Linked DNA regions of Teredinibacter turnerae T7901. The protein of the gene in region 1 interacts with the protein of each later gene in a pairwise test. Links are inferred from orthologs where the notes say so. Each region holds a gene or a part of one and is shown on either strand. Other genes may lie near its edges.

The links.
Region 2: the proteins of ligA (region 1) and leuS interact in binary tests that used the Escherichia coli proteins (3 or more experiments, as listed by UniProt). The link is inferred for Teredinibacter turnerae T7901 from one-to-one orthologs.

What each region holds. Positions count from the first base shown.
Region 1 is NC_012997.1:1,926,529-1,933,450, forward strand. What follows is about bases 1,437-4,360. They hold ligA (NAD-dependent DNA ligase LigA), read left to right. Parts: upstream 1,437-1,845; coding sequence 1,846-3,876; downstream 3,877-4,360. Other genes in these bases: zipA (cell division protein ZipA), read left to right, coding at 1,437-1,717; TERTU_RS08375 (transglycosylase SLT domain-containing protein), read left to right, coding at 3,878-4,360. Outside these bases: chromosome segregation protein SMC, read left to right, coding at 1-670; more of zipA, read left to right, coding at 737-1,436; more of TERTU_RS08375, read left to right, coding at 4,361-4,483; TERTU_RS08380 (hypothetical protein), read left to right, coding at 4,513-4,938; TERTU_RS08385 (hypothetical protein), read left to right, coding at 4,944-5,219; TERTU_RS08390 (helix-turn-helix domain-containing protein), read left to right, coding at 5,216-6,268; TERTU_RS08395 (hypothetical protein), read left to right, coding at 6,278-6,883; TERTU_RS08400 (DUF4136 domain-containing protein), read left to right, coding at 6,902-6,922. UniProt on the Escherichia coli protein: DNA ligase that catalyzes the formation of phosphodiester linkages between 5'-phosphoryl and 3'-hydroxyl groups in double-stranded DNA using NAD as a coenzyme and as the energy source for the reaction.
Region 2 is NC_012997.1:4,284,340-4,291,391, forward strand. What follows is about bases 1,237-4,290. They hold leuS (leucine--tRNA ligase), read left to right. Parts: upstream 1,237-1,560; coding sequence 1,561-4,020; downstream 4,021-4,290. Other genes in these bases: TERTU_RS17235 (BamJ family beta-barrel-assembly machinery protein), read right to left, coding at 1,237-1,377; TERTU_RS17245 (LPS-assembly lipoprotein LptE), read left to right, coding at 4,020-4,290. Also shown: TERTU_RS17230 (M56 family metallopeptidase), read left to right, coding at 1-594; more of TERTU_RS17235, read right to left, coding at 643-1,236; more of TERTU_RS17245, read left to right, coding at 4,291-4,556; holA (DNA polymerase III subunit delta), read left to right, coding at 4,556-5,605; TERTU_RS17255 (substrate-binding periplasmic protein), read left to right, coding at 5,769-6,806.

The DNA.
Region 1 (6,922 bases):
CACCATTCCTGATCTGGAGGAGGAGCTGGGTAAAATAGGCAACCGTATCAGTCGTCTTGGCCCCATCAACTTGGCCGCTATCGACGAATATAAAACGGAATCTGAACGCAAAACCTACCTGGACGCTCAGAACGAGGATTTGCGGGAAGCCTTGGAAACGCTCGAAAATGCGATCAAGAAAATCGATCGCGAAACCCGAACCCGCTTCAAGGAGACATTCGATCAGATTAACAGCGGGTTGCAGGAGCTGTTTCCCAAAGTATTTGGTGGCGGACACGCCTACCTGGAACTCACCGGTGAGGATATGCTCGATACGGGTATCGCAATCATGGCGCGGCCGCCAGGCAAGAAAAACAGTACCATCCACTTGTTGTCCGGTGGTGAGAAAGCGCTCACAGCCATCGCTCTTGTGTTCTCCATATTCCGCTTAAATCCAGCGCCTTTCTGTATGCTGGATGAAGTGGATGCGCCGCTCGATGACGCTAACGTGGGGCGCTATGCCCGCATGGTGGAAGAAATGTCGAGTCAGGTGCAGTTTATCTATATCACCCACAATAAAATTGCGATGGAAATGGCGCATCAGCTAATGGGGGTGACGATGCACGAGCCGGGTGTATCACGCATGGTGACAGTGGATGTTGAGGAAGCGGCTGAACTGGCGGCGGTGTAACACTGTCGTAACCAGATCGCCGGGGTATAATTTAACGAATGACTTGTTAAGAGGAAGATGATCCGAATGCGGGATTGGTTGACCGTCATTATTATTCTTTTAATTGCGGGTATCACACTCGATGCTTTTCGCCGTATGCGACAGGCGCGCCGTGAGAGCATAAGGCTTTCCAAAAACGCGGCACTGGCAGACAAAGAAGACGTGCGGGAGAGCTCCAGTGAGTTCCCAGGCGGCGGGCCCAGGGTGGTTGGGTATCGCGATGAAGGCGATGCGCAATCGATTACTGAAACACTGAAGCGCAAGCACCGGGAGAAGAAAACCACTGTGGGGGCACCCAACAGGATTCCTGAGCAAGTCACGCTTAATCTGGACGAGCATGTTCCGATGTTGATGGACCCGGTGGATTCCCCAGAGGACGACGAGAACGAGCCGCTGGAACCGCAACTCGGTGATCTTGCCAACCTGGATGACTCGGTAGAAGCCGAGGAGCGACCGCATATATCAGAGCCTGAGCCAACTGCAAAGAAAAAGACAAAACGCGCCGAGAAGGCAATGCCAGACGATGATCAGGAGGCGGCGCGAGCGCCGGACGAGGTGCTGATTATTAACGTTATGGCCAAAACGGGGACCAGGTTCGACGGGCAGTCGTTGCTGGCGGCGTTGATGTCCGCAGATATGAAGCTGGGCGCGATGGATATTTTTCACCGCCATTTGCGCGAGCATGGTGATGGCCCGATTCTATTCAGCCTGGCGAATATGGTGGTACCGGGTACGTTTAATTTATCGGCCATGGCGGATTTCCAGACGCCCGGTGTCAGCCTGTTTCTGAGTCTCCCCATACCCGACGACACCTTGGATGACGATGAGCTGGACGGCTTAAGTATCCGTGCTTTCGACACCATGGCTGGCACCGCCAAAGCGCTCGCGGCGGCTCTGGATGGTGAGCTCAAAGACGAGAATCGCAGCGTAATGACGCAGCAGACTATCGAACACGCGCGTCAGCGGGTAGTCGAATACGAACGCAAGCGCAAACTCGCGCGAGCCTAGGTTGGCCCGCGCGGCTTACTCCTTATTTTATGGCTGTGCGCCGCTGGCAGTTAATCCTGTATCAGCCGCCAGCCGATACTTTAGTAAGATGGTTTTATCACAAAACCTGGATACCGGTTTAAACACCCATGGCAGATAGTCAGGTCCCCTCCGAAGCCGTAATGCGGCGTTGCAATGAGTTGCACCAGCTCCTTAATCACCACAACCGACAGTACTATTTGCTCGATGAGCCGGAAATTCCGGACGCCGAGTACGATCGTCTGTTCCACGAACTGAAAACGCTGGAAGCGGAGTTTCCGCAGCTGGAAACCGCAGATTCGCCGACCCAACGCGTCGGTGCAGAGCCGCTCAAAGGTTTTTCATCCGTGCAGCACGAAGTGCCCATGCTATCGCTGGACAACGCTTTCAGTGATGAGGATATGCGGGCGTTTGAAAAGCGTATCCAAGACCGTTTAGCCTCGGATGCGGAGCTTGAATATGCCTGTGAACCCAAGTTCGACGGCATTGCCGTAAGCCTGTTGTATCGCGATGGGCGTTTGCAACGTGGCGCTACACGAGGTGATGGCGCGACCGGTGAAGATATTACTCAGAACGTAAGGACCATCGGCTCGGTGCCGCTTAAATTGAGCGGAGACAATGTTCCGGCGGTGTTTGAAGTACGGGGCGAAGTTGTTATGCCGCGCGCTGGGTTTGCCAAGCTCAACGCAGCCGCGCAGGAACGCGGTGACAGGTTGTTTGTTAATCCGCGCAATGCCGCTGCTGGCGCGCTGCGACAATTAGATCCTTCGATCACCGCCAAGCGGCCGCTGGTATTCTTTGCGTATAGTGTCGGCTACGTAGAGGGCGAGCTTCCGCCGACGCACTTCGGCACTTTGGATCTGCTGGAAAAGCTGGGTTTTGTGGTTGCTGGCGAGCGTGCCCTGGCGCACGGGGCTGGCGGATGTTTAGCTTATTATCGCGATTTGGGCGAGAAACGAGCGGACCTTGGCTACGACATTGACGGCATCGTCTTCAAAGTGAACGACTATGGCCTACAAAACCGGCTCGGTTTTGTATCCCGAGCGCCACGATGGGCGATCGCGCACAAATTTCCCGCGCAAGAAGAAATGACCGTGCTTAACGACGTCGAGTTCCAGGTGGGCAGGACTGGCGCGGTAACCCCGGTGGCGAGGCTTGAGCCTGTTTTTGTCGGTGGCGTAACCGTATCCAATGCGACCCTGCACAATCGGGATGAGATTGAGCGCCTGGGGGTAAAAATTGGCGACCAGGTGGTCGTGCGCCGGGCTGGGGACGTTATTCCACAAATCGTCTCAGTAGTCTTGTCTGCACGTCCGCAACACGCAAAGGAGATTGTCTTTCCTGCAAACTGCCCAGTGTGTGGCTCGCAAGTGGAAGTGCTGGAAGGTGAGGCAGTTGCGCGCTGTACCGGCGGGTTAGTGTGTGCCGCGCAGCGTAAAGAAGCGATCAAGCACTTTGTCAGTCGCACCGCGATGGATATTGAAGGGCTCGGCGATAAACTGGTAGAGCAGCTCGTGGGGCTTGGTCATATCGAGCATATCGCAGACATCTATCGCTTGGAACACGAGGTACTGGCTAACATGGAGCGAATGGGTGACAAGTCTGCACAAAATGTCATCGATGCCATCGAAAAAAGTAAATCGACCACCTTGCCCCGGTTTCTGTTTGCGCTGGGTATTCGAGAAGTGGGCCAGGCGACGGCTCGAAACATCGCACAGCATTTTGGTATGCTGAAAAACCTGATGGACGCGGACCAAGAGGCGCTGGTAGCTGTGGATGATGTGGGGCCAATCGTCGCCCATCACATCTTTGATTTTTTCCAGCAGCAGGGTAACCGCGCGCAAATTGCGCTTTTGCAAGAGGCTGGCGTGCACTGGCCAGAGAGTGCTCCTGTCGCCGCGGAAAGTTTGCCGTTAGATGGCAAAACCTACGTGCTGACGGGTACGCTGGAAACACTGTCGCGCGATGAAGCGAAAGAAAAATTACTGGCACTGGGGGCCAAGGTGACTGGGAGTGTATCTAAAAAAACGGATTGTGTCGTCGCCGGGCCTGGTGCCGGTTCCAAGTTGGCGAAAGCGGAAAGTCTGGGTATTGAGGTGCTCGACGAAGCCGCTTTTGTTGCGCTGCTCGATTCTTTCTAAAATGGGGCGCGCGGTGAAACTCTCCCTGTTTATCTTCTGTGCGCTCGTATTGGCTGGTTGCGCCAGCGCACCGCCTCGGCACGTGGATAATATCTGCCATATCTTCGATGAAAAAAATGGCTGGTACAAAGATGCAAAAAAAGCCACTAAAAAATGGCGAGTGCCAATAGCCACGAACATGGCAATTATGTACCAGGAGAGCGGGTTCAAAAACACCGCCAAGCCGCCGCGTAAAAAGATTCTGGGGTTTATCCCCGGGCCGCGAAAAAGCAGTGCCTACGGCTATGCCCAGGCAAAGGATGAAACCTGGGATTGGTATAAGTCGAAAGCGCCGCACTGGGGCGCTGATCGCAATGATTTTGATGATGCTATCGATTTCATCGCCTGGTACAACAATTTGAGCGTGAAAACCCTTAAGATCAAGCCGAGCGACACCTACCGCCTCTACCTGGCCTATCACGAAGGCCACGGGGGGTTCGCGCGCGGCACGTTTAACAGCAAAGCCTGGCTCAAAGCGACCGCTAAGAAAGTAAGTTCTCGCGCTGCGCGCTACCAGGCGCAATTGAATAAGTGCGAAGATCGGCTGAATTCCTGGTGGCCGTTTTGAGCCACTGAGCAGTTTAATACGAGAGATTTATGGAGCAGGAATCCATTGTTTACGGTTGTATAAAAGACCTTTCATCGAACCCAGGTGATGTATCGCGGCGCCAAAATAATCGCAATGCAATGCTAGCGTTACCCAAGTCCGAAGAGTGGCCTTATCTGTGTCAGGAGATGTTTTCGATTCCCGAATTAGAGGTGAACGCCGAGGCATATCTCTCCGACGTAATGCACTTCGGTGCCTCCTACAAAGCTATTGAGTACGAGTGGAATAACTGGATTGAAAAATTTGAAGCACTGCTCAATCAGATGTATTGGGTGTCAGCCGTAGTCCACTTGGAAACAGAACTATACGGCACGCATACTTTTACCTGGGAGAGTCGCAATAATGGTCACACACCAGGTGCTGGTATTCACAAAGTTCACTGCGAGTGGACTCAAGAAAACGCATTCGTACGATAGGCTACATGAAAGTTAAATTCCGCTTTAATAAGCGTTCCAACGTCATGGTAACGCTAATCGCCAGTGGCGCTGCGCTGGCAATGATGGTTGTGAGATTCGGCTACCCGGCAGACAAGCTCTTCGAGGCACTCTGGGTCGCAGTATTACTGCTTGCAGCGCTTGTTGGCGCCGCTGCGGTGTTGGGTTTGTGCCTGCGCTGGCTGATGGGGCGGGGCGATAGCGTCATGGATGAATCCTTGCACAGGCTTAACAATAAGCTCGAGGAAGACAGCGAAAAATGAAAGACTCGAGGATTCCTGCGCACTATGTGACAAGGTTGTTGGAGCAGGCGCATCTCGCAGGTTGTGATACGCGAACAATCCTCCAGCAGGCCGAAATAGACGAACAGGCCCTGAGCTTGCAGTCCGACATTAGCGCGCGGCGCTATGCGTCTTTATATCAGCTGGTTATGCGCACAACCGAAGACGAATGGTTTGGTATGTTCGTGGGTGGCAAAGTTCAGCTTGGCTCTTTTCGGATGATGTGTCTGACCCTGCTCAGTTGCAGCAACTTGCGGCAGGCGATTATTCGTGCCGGCGAGTTTTCCGAAATCTGTCGCGGCATGTTGGTCAAGTTTACGCTTGACGAAGATCCTCCTAACGAGCATGTATTCCTACGCATGGTACCGGTTCGCAGTTGTGGCACTGAGGAATTTGACCAACTGCTTAGCGACGCTGACCCCGGCCACATACTTAACGCCATAATAGCTTGGCACAAATTTGCGGAGTGGTTGACAGGTAAAGATATTGCTTTGCACAAGGTTGCACTGCGACACCCGAAAAGTCGCGGCTGCGAGCCTCTTGCCTGCGTGCGTCAGGAAAGCGTTATTCACGATTGCAGCGATGTCGGCTTCGCGTTTTCCAAAGCTGTGTTGGAGTATCCCCTGGTGCAGGATCACGAGTCATTGATGGCTTTTCTATCTACTGCACCTTACCACCTCGTCACCCAGGACCCGCTCAAACTGAGTTTTACCGAACGGGTGCGGAACATTTTGAAGCGCGAGGTCAACCGGAGTATCCCATCGGCGGAGCAGCTATCCGAAATGCTGAACATGTCGGTGACGACCATGCGTCGGCAGCTGAGTAAGGAAGGTACGTCTTACCAGAAATTGAAGGACGAATGCCGAATGGAAGTCGCCATTCATTATCTGGCGTGCGCAGAACTTTCCAACGCGGATATTGCCGAAAAGTTAGGTTTTGACGAACCTAGCGCATTTTTTCGTTCGTTTAAAAAATGGACAGGGCAGACACCGGGCGAATATCGCCAGCAGCAATTGCCCAAGAATCCGTAGGAGAAGCCTGTGAAAAAGGCAGCATTAGCTCGTGCGTATGCAGTCGGGCTTGTTGTATTGACACTAACGGCGTGCAGTACCGGTGGTCGGGAAGGCAGCGGGACTGTGACCGGCACACCTTATACCTATGCGCCGGAGACGGCGACCATTACAGTAGGTAAGCTCAAGGGCGCGGTAGCGGCCGGTTCCACGGTCAGTTGGTTTAATGCGCCGCTTGCAGAGGCGCGAGAGCTGGGCCCGGTTGAAACTATTGAAAGTAACGGTGATTTTCGCCCCGATGCTTACTTGAAGCAGCAGGTTCAGCGGGCATTTGAAGCAAAGGGTGTCAAGTTCGCGAGCGAGGCGGGGTCTACCCGCTACCAGTTGATTGTGGCGGCAGGCACGGGCGAACATTTAACGGACGAATTACATGAGGTATTTCGTATTTACCCTGGGATGGGGGCGGTGGGCTTGAAAAATGGTGCCGTTATGGTCGCTGTGTTGGATTCAGTGCGGAATATTGCTATCTGGAGAGGCGCGGTGGAAGGTGCGCTGCTGCAGGGCATTAGTTCTGCAGAACACAGTCAGCGGGTCGACAACGCCATTGATAGCCTGATGGCTAGAATTCAGCTATAAAAAAACAAAGGGGTTACTATGAAACACTTACTTGTTATG
Region 2 (7,052 bases), 2.4 Mb from region 1 along the record:
CCTGAAGTGGCAATCAAAGCGCGCGCGCCCACACTCAGCCCGGTGAAAGTACCGGAATTTAATGAACTGATGCTGGCAGAAACGTTTAACCTGCCACTTGCACGGAAGATCGCTATCGAGCCCGTCGCCGTGCATTTCGCCGATATCTGGTTAAAACGCTTCCAGGCAAAAACCTCGACCAGCTATCAGGAACAAATTTCGCGAACCTATGCGGCCGAGCTGACAAAATCCCTGCAAAAGGCATTTCGCGCGGAGGGTTGGACGGTGGTGGATAGCAAAGATTCTGGCGCCATCCACTTACAGGCTGCGTTAATCGATCTCTATATTTTTGCCCCAGAAACCCCGGGAATAAAGCAGACTATCATCGCGCAAGCGGGGCAAGCCGGTATCCGCATGGCGCTAAAGGCACCTGATGGCGCAACCTTTATGACACTGGAGGATCACCGCAATACAGAAGATGCCAGCAGCGGGCCTTCGGTCGCGAACCGGGCGACCAATCTGCATTATTTCAAAAAGCTGATGGAAAGCTGGGCGGGCAGTGCTGCGACCTACACGGAGCAGGTAACAGCACTGGTAGAACAACAACGCAAGTAGAGCCACGCGATGCGCGCGGGCGCTAGCCAGCGGCTGGAAAGCAAACGGCTAGGACTTTTTCGGCGCTTCGCGCTTAGCGATATCGACCAGTTCTAATTCGAAAACCAGTACAGAATTAGGCGGGATGCGGCTGCGGTCCTGATTGCCGTAGCCCAGTTCAGGCGGCACAAACAGCTCGATCTTCTCGCCTTTTTTCATCAGTTGCAACGCTTCTGTCCAGCCTTTAACCAGGCGATTCACCTGAAACTGACGAGGTTTATCCGGCTCAGTCTGATCGAAAACCGCGCCATCGGTCAGGGTTCCTTTGTAAAACACTGATACGCGATCCAGTTTGTCTGGAGATTCTCCGTCACCTTCTTTCAGTACCCGATACTGCAAGCCGCTCTCAGTAACCTGAATCCCCTCTTTGGATTTGTTTTCCTCCATAAACGCGTGTGCTTTGGCGAGGTTTTCTTCTCGCTGGCGCTGTTGTTCCGCGCGCTTGTACTCACGAACTTCTTTTTGTAGCGCCAAAAACACCGTTTTTGCGTCTTCTTGCGACATTTGCATATCGCCTTTGACTGTATCCGTAATTCCGCGCAAATACAGGTCGACATCGAAGTTCGGGTCTACGCCACGATTTTCATCGACGACATCTTTAACCTTCTCACCAATGTACATGCCCACAGCGTAGGCTTCGCGCTGCTCGTCCGAGGAAAGTTGGGCCGGCGCTTGCTGCGCCTCATTTTTGCAGCCAGCCAGTGCGATACCGAGCACTGCCATAGCCAAGATAGACTTTCGCATAATATTTCACCCTTTGATTATTATTGGTTCCTGTCGGCAGGAGCGAGAATAGTACCCTAACAATTAACAGTTTCAAGTAGCGTCTAACACAGCTTTGAACCACTGCTCGCCTACCCGCTAGGCGGGTTTTTTGTCATAATGCCCGACTTTTCCTTCAATCCTATTCCGCAGCCCGACATTCGCATGAAAGACCTCTACAACCCGTCAGAAATTGAGCAACAAGCGCAACAATACTGGGAATCCCACAAGAGCTTCGAAGTCAGCGAAGACACCAGCAAAGAAAAGTTCTACTGCCTCGCCATGTTCCCCTACCCCAGCGGTCGGCTCCACATGGGCCACGTGCGCAACTACACCATCACCGATGTAATTGCACGCTTTCAGCGCATGCAGGGCAAAAACGTGCTGCACCCTATGGGCTGGGACGCTTTTGGTTTGCCCGCAGAAAACGCGGCTATCAAAAACAACACCGCGCCGGCCAAGTGGACCTACGCCAATACCGATTACATGCGCAGCCAGCTAAAAGAACTAGGCTTTGGCTTCGACTGGACCCGCGAAGTGACCACCTGCAAACCGGATTACTATCGCTGGGAACAGTGGTTCTTCACCCGCCTTTACGAAAAAGGTCTGGCTTATAAGAAAGTCTCAGCGGTGAACTGGTGCCCGAATGACCAGACCGTACTGGCCAACGAACAGGTGGTGGAAGGTTGCTGCTGGCGTTGCGATACCCCGGTAGAACGCAAAGAAATTCCGCAGTGGTTTATTCGCATTACCGATTACGCCGAAGAGTTGCTTAAGGATCTCGACAAGCTGCCGCACTGGCCTGAGCAAGTGCGCACCATGCAGAAAAACTGGATCGGCAAGAGTAAGGGCGTGCAGATGAGTTTCGACCTGAGCGCGCCTATCGCCGGTCACGATCACTTTGAGGTTTACACCACTCGCCCCGACACCACCATGGGTATTACCTACGTCACTCTTGCGGCGGAGCACCCCATTGCCCTGGCCGTGGCGGAACACAACCCGGCTCTCGCAGAGTTTATCCAGGAATGCAAAGTGCAGTCGGTTGCCGAAGCCGATATGGCGAGTATGGAGAAAAAGGGCATGGATACCGGGCTCAAAGCCCTGCACCCTATTACCCGTGAGGAAGTGCCCGTTTGGGTTGGCAACTATGTATTGATGGACTACGGCTCCGGCGCGGTTATGGCGGTTCCAGGTCACGATCAGCGCGACTGGGAGTTCGCACGTAAATACGATCTGCCCATCAAGCAGGTGGTCGCCAGCAAAGACGGTGAAGAGATCGACCTGAACACAGCCGCGTTTGTCGAAAAAGGCATTTTAGTGAATTCCGGCGAATACGACGGCTTGGATTTCAACGCCGCCTTCGAAGCCTTGTCGCAAACCCTGGTTGCAGCAGGCAAGGGTCGTGTAACCACCAACTACCGTCTACGCGACTGGGGCGTTTCGCGCCAGCGCTACTGGGGTGCTCCCATCCCTATTTTTAACCTGCCCGATGGTGGCGAAATCCCCGTGCCCGCACACAAGCTGCCAATTCTGCTTCCGGAAGACGTGGTGATGGATGGGGTACAGTCGCCTATTAAAGCGGATGTTTCGTGGAAAAAAGACGAGTTGGACGGTCAGGCAGTCGAGCGCGAAACCGATACCTTCGACACCTTCATGGAGAGCTCCTGGTACTACGCGCGCTACGCGGGGCCCAGCAGCGAATCCATGATCGACAGCGACAAAGCCAACTATTGGCTGCCGGTCGATCAATATGTGGGCGGTATCGAACACGCTATTTTGCACCTGCTCTATGCGCGCTTTTTCCACAAACTGATGCGCGACGAAGGTTTGGTCGCCTGCGACGAGCCTTTTGAGCGTCTGCTGTGTCAGGGCATGGTGCTGAAAGACGGCACCAAAATGTCCAAATCCAAAGGCAATACCGTCGACCCAGCCGAACTGATCGGTCAATACGGTGCCGATACCGTCCGCCTGTTCACCATGTTTGCTGCGCCGCCGGAGCAGAGCCTGGAGTGGACCGACAGCGGTGTTGAAGGCGCCTTCCGGTTCCTTAAGAAATTATGGAAAACCGTGCAAACTCACCTGGCGGCTGGCGAACCCGGCGAGTTGAACCCCGCGGAGTTGAACGACACGCAAAAAGACCTGCGCCGCAAAACCCACGAAACCATCGCCAAAGTCACCGACGACTACGGCCGACGCCAAACCTTCAACACCGCTATTGCCGCGGTTATGGAGTTGCTGAACGAGGTGGGCCGCAATGCCGATCGCGCCAACGAGCAAGGTCTTTCGGTTGAGCGGGAAGCGCTGGAAGCTGCCGTTCAGGTTCTCGCCCCTATCGTGCCGCACATCTGCCACGAGCTTTGGTTAGCACTGGGCCACAGTGAGCCGGTGCTGGACGTCACCTGGCCTGCGGCAGACGAAGAGGCGATGGTGAAGAGCTCAATTACACTGGTTGCCCAGGTCAACGGCAAAGTACGAGCGAAGCTGGAAGCACCCGCGGACGCCGACAAGGATGCACTGGAGAAGCTCGCCCTGGCAGACCCGAACGTACAGAAGTTCATCGCCGATAAAATGATCCGCAAGATCATCGTAGTACCAGGAAAACTGGTCAATATCGTGGTGGCCTAGTGAATCGCTCACCTTTCCCGAAAACCAGCGCGCTGCTTGCCTGCGCGCTGTGTCTGGTCCTAAGCGCCTGTGGCTGGCAGTTGCGCGGGGTTAATCCGCATTCCACCAGCACCGCGCTGCCAAGCGAGCTCCACGTGCTGGCCCGCGAACCCAACAGCGCCATGGCACGGACACTGCGCCGCATCCTCACCAGTAAAAATATACACCCCACCAGCACGGCGGCTCTCACGCTCGAACTGGATGACGTACGACTCGAAAAACGCCCGCTGTCAGTAAGCGAAACCGGAGTGACGGCGCAGTATCAGCTTGTGCTGACCGTGCGCTATCACTACAGCCAGGGAGCCGCTTCAGCCCAACCGCTACGCAGTGCAGTACAGGAAGTTTCCAGTTGGCGCACCTACGATTTCGACCCGAAGATTATCGTCGCCAAAAACCAGGAAGAGCAGGCGTTACGCGAGGAAATGCGAGAAGAATTAGCCTGGCGTATGCTCGATGCGGTACCTGAATTATCCCGTGCGGAAGTGACGGCAGATTAATGGCCAAGCTTCGCGCCGACCAACTTCCAGGCGCGCTGAAAAAGCGCCTGGCACCGGTGTACCTGGTTACCGGAGACGAACCTCTGCTGAGTCAGGAGTCCTGCGATGCGATTCGCCAGACGGCGAAAAAACAGGGCTTTATTGAGCGCGAGCTGTATCACACAGACGCGGGCTTCAGTTGGGACGAGCTGTACAACGCCACCAATGCCATGTCTCTGTTCGCAGACAAAAAAATTATCGAAATCCGTATACACAATGGCAAACCCGGTGATGCGGGTAGTAAGGCGATTCTGGAGTTTTGTGCGAACATCAACGACGACACCTTATTGCTCCTGGTAAGCCCCAAAATCGACTCCCGCAGCCAGAATAGCAAGTGGTACAAAGCGATAGACCAGGCCGGGGAAGTCATCACCATCTGGCCAGTCGGCCCGGCACAATTGCCGCGCTGGGTGGATACCCGCTTAAAGCAAGCCGGTCTCAACGCTGACAGCGAAGCTATCGATATTCTCTGTGCCAAAACGGAGGGCAATTTACTCGCCGCGGTACAAGAGGTGGAAAAACTCAAACTGGTCGCTGAGGGAAATTTTATCGATGCCCAGATGATGGCCAACGCGGTTATGGACTCCGCGCGTTACGACACCTTCGGCATGGTCGATAAAGCAATTTTTGGTGACAGTCGCGCGGCGGCAGAAAGCCTGCAGGGGCTGCGCGCTGAAGGTACCGAAGCCCTGGCACTGCTGTGGGCGCTGACCCGCGATATCCGCACGCTCACCAATATCAAAGAAGGCCTGCAAGCCGGAGAGAACTTCGACCTGGCCGCTAAGCGCAACGGCGTATGGGATAAACGCAAACCGCTGTTCAAACAGGCGATCCAACGCCACAAACTGCCCCAACTCTACGGCCTGTTGCGCAAAACAGCACTGGCTGATCGCATCGCCAAGGGTAGCGCCAAAGGCGATATCTGGAATCTGCTGCTGGATATCACACTCGGGCTCGCTGGCGTTAATGTCCACAGTGCCAAAACTGCCCGCCAGGAAATCTTGCGCTAGCCGCTTATCCCCTATTTCTCCAGCTATCGACCCGCACTGCCATACTTGAATATACTTGGGAACGCTTGAATCAATTCTTGCCAGGCCCAAGCCTGTAAGCTTGTACGGCGAGAACTCACTCAGCCAAGCTCCATCGTGCAGATTGGGGCAATGGACGACTCTCATGCCGGTACAGCGACTCACCAGGATAGCGCTCACACTTGCCCTGTTTGCTAGCGCGCTTCCGCTCGCCACGGCAGCAGACTCAATTCCCGTGCGCGTGCACGAGATTGAAAACCAGGGCGCCTACAATAAGCGCTACAGCTACTTTCTAGTGCTACTGGAACATGTGCTCAATGCTTCTTGCGAAGAGTGTGTCATCGAGAAAGTCGCCTTCCCCTTGGCCACGTCCACACGTAACGCGGTTCACCTGCAGAAGGGCCGCATCGATGTTGCCTGGATCAACACAAACCCCGCCCGCGAGAAACTGCTGCGGCCTGTCCGAATCCCTATCTACAAGGGGCTGATTGGCTGGCGGCTGCTACTTGCCCGCGAAGGTACAGCCAACAAACTGAGGAACGTAGCCAACCTGGAACAACTGCAGACATTTTGGGCCGGTCAGGGGCACGATTGGCCCGATACGCCCATTTTAAAAAGTGCCGGCCTTCAGGTGCGCACCAGCGACAGCTGGGAAGGCATTATTCATTTATTGCAGCAAGAGCGTATCGACTACTTTCCGCGTGGTTTGAACGAAATTATTTACGAAGCACAAACCCTGCGGCATCAAGGTATTGTGATTGAACATTCCCTCGCCTTGCACTACCCGGCAGCCGTGTATTTTTATGTCGCCAAAGACAATCAGGTGCTTGCACAACGGCTGGAGGCTGGGTTTGAAACCATTATCAAAAACGGCGAGTTCGACCGGTTGTTCCACCACTTTTTTGGTGCCGATATTCGCGAAGCTCACTTGGAAACGAAGCGAATTATCGAGCTGAAAAATCCTAATCTGCCGCCGCTCACTCCCCTTTCCCGCACTGAGCTGTGGTTCACCCCGGCAAACGTTGTTACTTCAAACGCTGTTACTTCAAACGCTGTTACTTTAAAAGCTGGTGCTGCAAAAGCTGTTGCTTCGGATACATATAGTGAATCTCTTCCAGAGGCTGTTTCAGCAGGTCCTGCCAGTGCACCGCCGGAGAACGCAGCCCCACCAGAGCCGCAGTAGGCAGCCATTCGATCGGCGCATCGGACAATCGATTTTGCAAGCCTTTGAGATCGGGGTTGTGCGCCACCAGCAGTACTGACTCCAGGGTATCGTCCAGCGATAACAGTGTTGTAAGCATCGCATCAACCCCCTGAAAATAGAGCCGGGCATCGACGACTCTGCAATGTTTGGGTAACCCCAGCACTTGCCGAAACGCCCGCGCCGTGCGCCGTGCGCGCTTTGCCGGGCTGCATAAAATAGACTGCG